DNA from 2 places in the Rhodococcus qingshengii JCM 15477 genome. Region 2 is predicted to be linked to the other one. Evidence: riboswitches for the same ligand, from Rfam matches in the RefSeq annotation. Region 2 holds a riboswitch; the other holds the start of a gene.
The links. A riboswitch is a leader RNA that binds a small molecule or an ion and turns the genes downstream of it on or off. The one in region 2 is predicted to bind cyclic di-AMP.

Region 1: it holds a riboswitch for cyclic di-AMP, as region 2 does, so the genes downstream of both, M0639_RS22625 (transglycosylase family protein) here and M0639_RS16915 (C40 family peptidase) in region 2, are expected to answer to the same signal.

The regions. Positions count from the first base shown of each region.
Region 1 is NZ_CP096563.1:4,956,712-4,960,118, reverse strand. It holds gene M0639_RS22635 (helicase-associated domain-containing protein) at 1-309, opposite strand, end outside; gene M0639_RS22630 (hypothetical protein) at 370-558, shown strand; gene M0639_RS22625 (transglycosylase family protein) at 642-1,205, opposite strand; cyclic di-AMP (ydaO/yuaA leader) riboswitch at 1,214-1,423, opposite strand; gene M0639_RS22620 (YncE family protein) at 1,818-3,215, shown strand; gene M0639_RS22615 (YccF domain-containing protein) at 3,310-3,407, opposite strand, start outside.
Region 2 is NZ_CP096563.1:3,723,830-3,727,236, reverse strand. It holds gene M0639_RS16920 (DEDD exonuclease domain-containing protein) at 1-1,177, opposite strand, end outside; cyclic di-AMP (ydaO/yuaA leader) riboswitch at 1,700-1,878, shown strand; gene M0639_RS16915 (C40 family peptidase) at 1,893-2,450, shown strand; gene M0639_RS16910 (C40 family peptidase) at 2,775-3,407, shown strand, end outside.

The sequences.
Region 1 (3,407 bases), 1.2 Mb from region 2:
GGTCAGGGCGCGTTCGGCGATCGCACTGTTGAGCTCCGCCCGCGTCATCGGAGTTTCCTCGGCGCCGGCCAGTGCCAACAATTCGAGAAGACCGAAATCGAGGGTGTCGAGTTCGTCCGCGGCTCGGCTGACCGACGCGCGTTGCTGTGCCCGACCGCTGAGAACCACCATCGTGCTCGGCGGCGGTACGGCCAGATCGGGGCGCAGACGCAGCAACTCCGTCAACTCGGCGTCACTGCGCGCCGAGAGCCAATCGGTCAGACTTTCGGCTGCGGAACTGCCCGCCGGGGTGCCACGTGTTTCGGTCATCAGGTATCAGATTAGAGACCTGGTCTGTACGGCGTAACGGCGTCCTGTCAAAATGACTTCGTGGCCAACAATTCGAAGCAACACTATGTAGATCCAGGATGGCCGGAAACTGCAGACGGAGATCACGCAGTGACCGAATTGTCATCGACCCGCGCAGGTGGACTTTCACCCTTCGGCGAGGACACCACCTTTCCGGTTCCGGTGGAGTCACTTCCTTACGTACACCCGCACACCGTCATCAACCGATAACAACTCGACACGAAGAAGGCCCGCACCGAATCGGTGCGGGCCTTCTTGATGTTCGAGCGTCCGAGCGGACAGTCTTGCCGGTGTTACTTGAGGAACGACTTCGCGGTGTCGGCGACTGCGAGGATCTGCGGGTCGACCGGGATACCGTTGGCCTCGGCGAATGCGATTGCCTGATCGATGGCGTCGGCGACCGGGTGTGCAACGGTCTGTGCGACCTGCTGCGCCGGAGCCGGAGCTGCCTGAGGAGCCGTCGTGGCCGGAGCGGAACGCTCGGTGGCGCCGCTGCTCAGCCCGAGGCTGGAGGAGCAGGACGGCCATGCGCCCCAACCCTGGTTTGCGAGAACACGCTCGGCAACAACGATCTGCTGCTCGCGAGTGGCCTGGTTTGCGGTGGCTGCGTACTGTCCGCCGCCGTGTGCGTTCCACGTGCTGGGGGAGAACTGCAGTCCGCCCTGGTAACCGTTGCCTGTGTTGATGGCCCAGTTTCCGCCGGCCTCACACTGGGCGAGACGATCCCAGTCGGAGTCGGGGGCAGCGTTTGCGGTTCCGGTGGCTGCAATTCCTGCTACGCCCATGATGGCGCCGGTGACGGCGACCTTGGCGACAGTGCGGCCGGTGGTGGTGGGCTTGCGATGGCGTCCGCTCATGATGGTCGAAATCCTCTCCACACGCGCCTGCGAGGTCAGCTGTCGGGTTCGGGCTGAGAGGTCGCCCGGCCTCGCCTTTCCTGGCTGGAAAGGGTCTGGCTTCACCCCAAGATTCGGTCTTGCGATCGAACCGGTGTCCACTGGAGAACTTTTCTGTTCTCACAGAGGACTTTGGGTCCCCCGTCCTCGTCCCTGGAATGCTCTGTCGGAAGTCCGGTACCCGCGGGACAAGGCTTGGCGCGGCGGGCCGGAGGTGGCCGAGTTTCCCGGCCGAAAACGACGGTAACGGCTCGAGTCGCTCGTGTCACCATTTGATAACGCGGCGTGGCGAAAGCCGTACAACGCGTCACACAAAGCGCAGGAGACTCTTCCCAGGTAGGTGGGGGTGCCCGAGTGAATGTCCGGTTGTGTCCGTTCCGTTATCCATCCGTAATGTGAGCAAGGTCACACGTTGTGTGGAAATACAATTTCGGGCGATTGAGAGGTGTGTCGATCCGGGCCCAAGGTGTGGCCCGTGTCTCAACATCGAGATCGAAACTTAGGTTAGGTTTGCCTGACTTGCCTCGATTGGGCAGGTTTCGCAGAGTCTTCCAAAGAAGTAGGGCACCCCTCATGAAACTGCAATACCGTCGGCGTGCGGTCACCGCATCACTCGCCGTCGCCGCTGCTGCTGTCGGCCTGGCCGTCACTGCTCCCGCTGCACACGCCTCACCCGAGGATCCGACACACGGTGTTGTCGGAAGCTATTCCGCAACCCAGCCCGGCGACATCGTCGTCGACTCGGCAACCCACCGCGGATACATCACGCAGTACGGCGGACCGACCAGCTCGTTGTCCGTCGTCGACACGAACACCGGCAAGTCCGTCGGCACCATCGACGGCGTCGTCGGTTACCCGTCGGCACTTGCCGTCGACTCAGGCCTCGGACGCGCATACGTGTCCTCCTCCTACGGCGGCGCGATCTCGATTGTCGACACGAAGACCGGGAAGGTCGAAAAGACGGTCACGCTGAGCGAGAAGAACCCCGACGGCTCGCGTCCGCAGATCAACGATGTCGTCGTCGATCCCACAACACACCGCGCGTACTTCTCGGACTACAAGTCCGGCAACATCCGAGTCGTCGACCCCAACGCCGCCGACGCCGTGTCGAGCATTCTGGTCCACAAGTCGGCAACGCCGACCAAGCTCGCCTTCGACAGTGTCCGCGGCTTCCTCTACATCGCGGACACCAACTTCTTCGACGAGAATTACGGCCGCACGCTGTGGCAGGCGGACGTACGCAAGGGCGGAGCACTCAAGTCGATCGTGCGTGCCGACAACCTCTACCCGGTCGACGTCGATGTCGACACGAACACCGGCAACATCTACATGACCGACACCCGGGCAACCAACCTGTGGGCGATCACCCCGGCCGGCGCGGTTCTGTCGAAGACCACGCTGTCTCCGACCGCGATTCCCAACGGCGTGGTCGTCGACGCTGCGGCAGGCATTGCATATGTCGCGGACGTCATGAACGGACACCTGTGGTCGGTCGATCTGACGACCCGCGCCACCACCGCTCTGACCGATACCAAGGTTCCGGCACTGGAGAAGGTCAAAAACCTCGCGCTCGACACCTCGACCGGCGCCATCGCGTCGACGACCAACGGGGGCAAGGTGACAGTCGTTGCTGCGTACCCGCTACCCGCGACCGTCGAATTGCCTGCCGCTCAGGTAGGTAAGGCGTATTCGCAGAAGCTCACTGCCGCCGATGCGCGCGCAACCTTTGCACTCACCAGTGGCACTCTGCCCGGCGGACTGTCCCTCGCACAGGACGGCACCATCTCGGGTACCCCCACCGCTGTCGGCAGCGTCACCGTCGAGGTCACTGCGAAGAGCGTGCTTTCGCGTGCTTCGAGCGTGACCATCGTGGTCTCCGAGGGGCCGGTCGGCCCCGTCGATCCGGGCAACCCGGGAACGGGTACCGGTTCGCTCGGTAACCTCCCCGGACTCGGTAGCCTCGGCCGCTGATACGACCTGATACCAGAGAACCCGACCACAGCAACTGCTGTGGTCGGGTTCTTCGGTCCGCGGGCCCGCTATGCGTAATCGACGCGGTCCACGACTATGCGTAATTCACCCGGTCCACGTCGACGATCTCCTTGCCGAGCGGCATCAGCGAGATCGGAATCATCTTCAGGTTCGCGACCGCGAGCGGAATTC
Region 2 (3,407 bases):
CGCGAGCGGGGCAGTCAGGGCCGTGAACGGCGCCGCGTCCGAGACGCTTGGTACACGTGCGCAGACGACTGAACTCTGCGACGGTGTCGGCGACGTCGACTGCGTCGCCGCGAGAGGTGAACGGGCCGATCGAATCGGCCGTGGGCGTGCGAACCACGGACAGTCTCGGAAACGCCTCGTCGGTGAGGGTGATCCACCAACCTCGCTTGGGAAACTTGGAGCGACGGTTGTACGGCGGCGCATGCGCGCTCAGCAGTCGTAGTTCACGCACCCCGGCCTCGAGAGCGTGCGCGCACTCGACATGGTCCACACGGGTGGCCAGCGCGACCATTTCCTTCATCCGGCCGCGGGTCTCCGAACCGGTGAAGTAGTTGCGGACGCGGCGTCGAAGGTCGGTAGCAGTTCCTATGTAGAGGGCTTCGTCGGAAGGACCGCGGAAAAGGTAGACACCGGGGCTTCGCGGCAGGTTTGCGGCGAAGGACCGTTTGGCCCGTTGATGCGAGGAAATGTTGGGCAGGTAGTCGACTAGTTCGCTGTAACTGTGGACACCCTGGTTTCCGACCCTGTCGATCAGTCCGTGGAGGACGTCGACGGTCGCACGCGCGTCGTCGAGAGCCCGGTGCGTCGGCTGGGTGGTCACTTGGAAGAGATGGGCGAGTGCGGAGAGCTTCACCGAAGGTGCTTCGTCGCGTGTGAGTACGCGCCGGGCGAGTTTGACGGTGCACAGGACACGGAACGCAGGCCACGGGCGCGCGCTGCGTGACGCCGCTGCTTTGAGGAAACCGATGTCGAACGGCGCGTTGTGTGCCACCAGCACCGCGCCCTCGGCGAACTCGAGAAATGCAGGCAGGACACGTTCGATGGGAGGTGCGCCGATCAGCATGGCCGTGGTGATTCCGGTCAGTTCGACTATGTAGGGCGGAATCGACCGGCCGGGGTCGACGAGTGTTGCCATTTCGCCCAGTACCTCGCCGCCGCGGATCTTGACGGCGCCGATCTCGGTGATGGAGTCCTGGTCGGCGCTGCCCCCTGTGGTCTCGAGGTCGACGACGACAAATGTTGTCTCGCTCAGCGGTGTGTCCAGTTCGTCGAAGCTCAGTTGCCGCCCGACGTCGAACTTCTCCCCGTCGGAGAACGGGGGCGGAGACGGAAATTCTCGGGCCGAGGCGGGACTCACACCGCAGACAGTAGAAGTACCCCCCGACACGAATTCGAGAGTGCAGACACGGAATCCGACCCGCACGGACTTCCGTTGCGAAATCGGTCGATGAACGCCCGACAAAAGTAGGAGAGACGAGGATCACACTTGCGGTGGGAACTCGCGAATGTGGACGCGCGCCTACTTGTGAGTAGGGCGAGTCGAGGGGGTCTTCGGTGCGTCTGTCGACGGCTGAAACCGCGTCCGTGACCGGAACAAGTTCTAGTTTCAAGTAATCATCGTTGAACTGCATGGAAGATCGGATTGTCGGGTTTGGTGAGCCTTGGCAGTGGGTAGCGGGCGCGGGTTTGACGGCCTGGAGTGGGTCGCCGAACCGACCTGTTGTTATCTCCCCGTGACCCGCCGGGCGTATCGCGGGCGCGGCACCACGATTTCCGGCGAATCGGGCGCGATTGTCACGAAGCGGTCGACATCGTCGCGATCATTTCGTAACCTTCCTGAGACCTAACGAAGTCTTGCCGGACCAAACAGGACCGGCATCGTCAGGAACCGCCTAATCGGGATCTCCGCGAGGAACCCGAACCGGGAACCCAAGTTTCCACTGGGGTGAATCCCGCCTGGGGTGCAGCACGCAGGATCGCTGCAGACCACGCGGGTAGGGCTGATCTTCCCAGCCCGAACCCGTCAGCTAACTCGGTCGGCGGATGAATGGAAGAAATGGAGCAACCCTTAAGTGGCGTCACAGAGTTTCAAGCGTTCAGCGCAGTTGGCAGTAGCCGGCGCGCTCGCAGTCGGAGCATTCGCTGCAACCGCTGCACCTGCCTCGGCAGACCCCATCACCATCCCCGGCGTCGGCACGTTCGAGGTTCCGGGCGTTTCTATTCCTCAGTTGCCGGTCATTCCGGGCATCACCGACATCGCACCGGCTGCACCGGCCGCTCCCATCTCCAGTGTTGGTGAGCAGGCAGTTCGCGCCGCAGAGAGCAAGCTGGGCTCCCCGTACGTGTACGGCGCAGCCGGCCCGGACGCATTCGACTGCTCCGGTCTCGTTCAGTGGGCATACAAGCAGGCCGGTCTCAACCTGCCTCGCACGAGCTACGACCAGGCTGCAGCCGGCGTTGCCGTCGCACAGTCCGATCTTCAGGTCGGCGACGTGATCTCCTTCTACGGCGGATCGCATTCGGGCATCTACGCCGGTAACGGCAATGTCATCCACGCGTCGACCGCTGGTCAGCCCGTGAAGCTCGCTCCGGTGTCCTCGATGCCGTACGACGGCGCTCGCCGTTACTGATTTCTGAACACGCTCGACGGCTGTCTCCGGTAGGCAGTCGGAACGATCCGCCGCTGTGATGCGGCGGAGCTCGGGGGAGCTCCGGATCTTCGAATGTGGGCCTCGAATCTTCGATTCGGGGCCCACATTTTCGTTTCGCGACAATTCGCCCGGTACTTCACCCCGACACGCCTACCGGCGAGTAGACACAAACGTATGCCGTTCCGTAACCTTATCGAGACATTGCGCGGCCGAGACAGGTACTGTGGATAGTTGACAGCCAGCTAACAGATCGTCGACCGGCCCCGGTCGGCGTCGCTTCACCGAGACGGAGAGTTGCATTCCGTGGTTTCATCGAAAAACAACAGTCGAGTACGGGCCGCATTGACAGTGGGAGTGCTGGCGTTCGGACTCGTTGCAGGGCCTTCGATGCAGGCCGGTGCCGACCCCGTCATCACCAACCCCACCGAGGCGCTCGACAAGCTCGGTGAACTCTCCCGGGTTTCCGAGCAGACCAACGAAGCGCTGCACAACGCGCAGATCGACCTCGACGCGAAGCTGGCAGTCGCGAATGATGCGGACGTGCGATCGGCAGCCGATCAGGGTCTTCTCGACGCGGCTTCGGCGCGCGTCGCCGAGTTCGCTCCGGCGGTAAACCGTATTGCCACAGCGAATTACCAGGGTGCGCGAACCAATCGCCTCTTTGCGTTGATGGTGAGCGACTCGCCGCAGCAGTTGCTCGACCAGATGTCTGCGCTCGACGTGATTTCCAACGACGCGGCAGTACAGGTCTCTCAGTTCAACCAAGCCACTGCCGATGCGCGTGCCGCCTCGGAAGCATCGAAGCGATCGGCCGAAGAAGCGCGAACCGCCGCCGATCAAGCCCGCGCACTCAGTGACGATTTGCAGCGCAAGCAGAGTGAACTGCAGACGCAGATCGCCGACGTGACCAAAGCCTTCCAGAATCTCACCGACGAC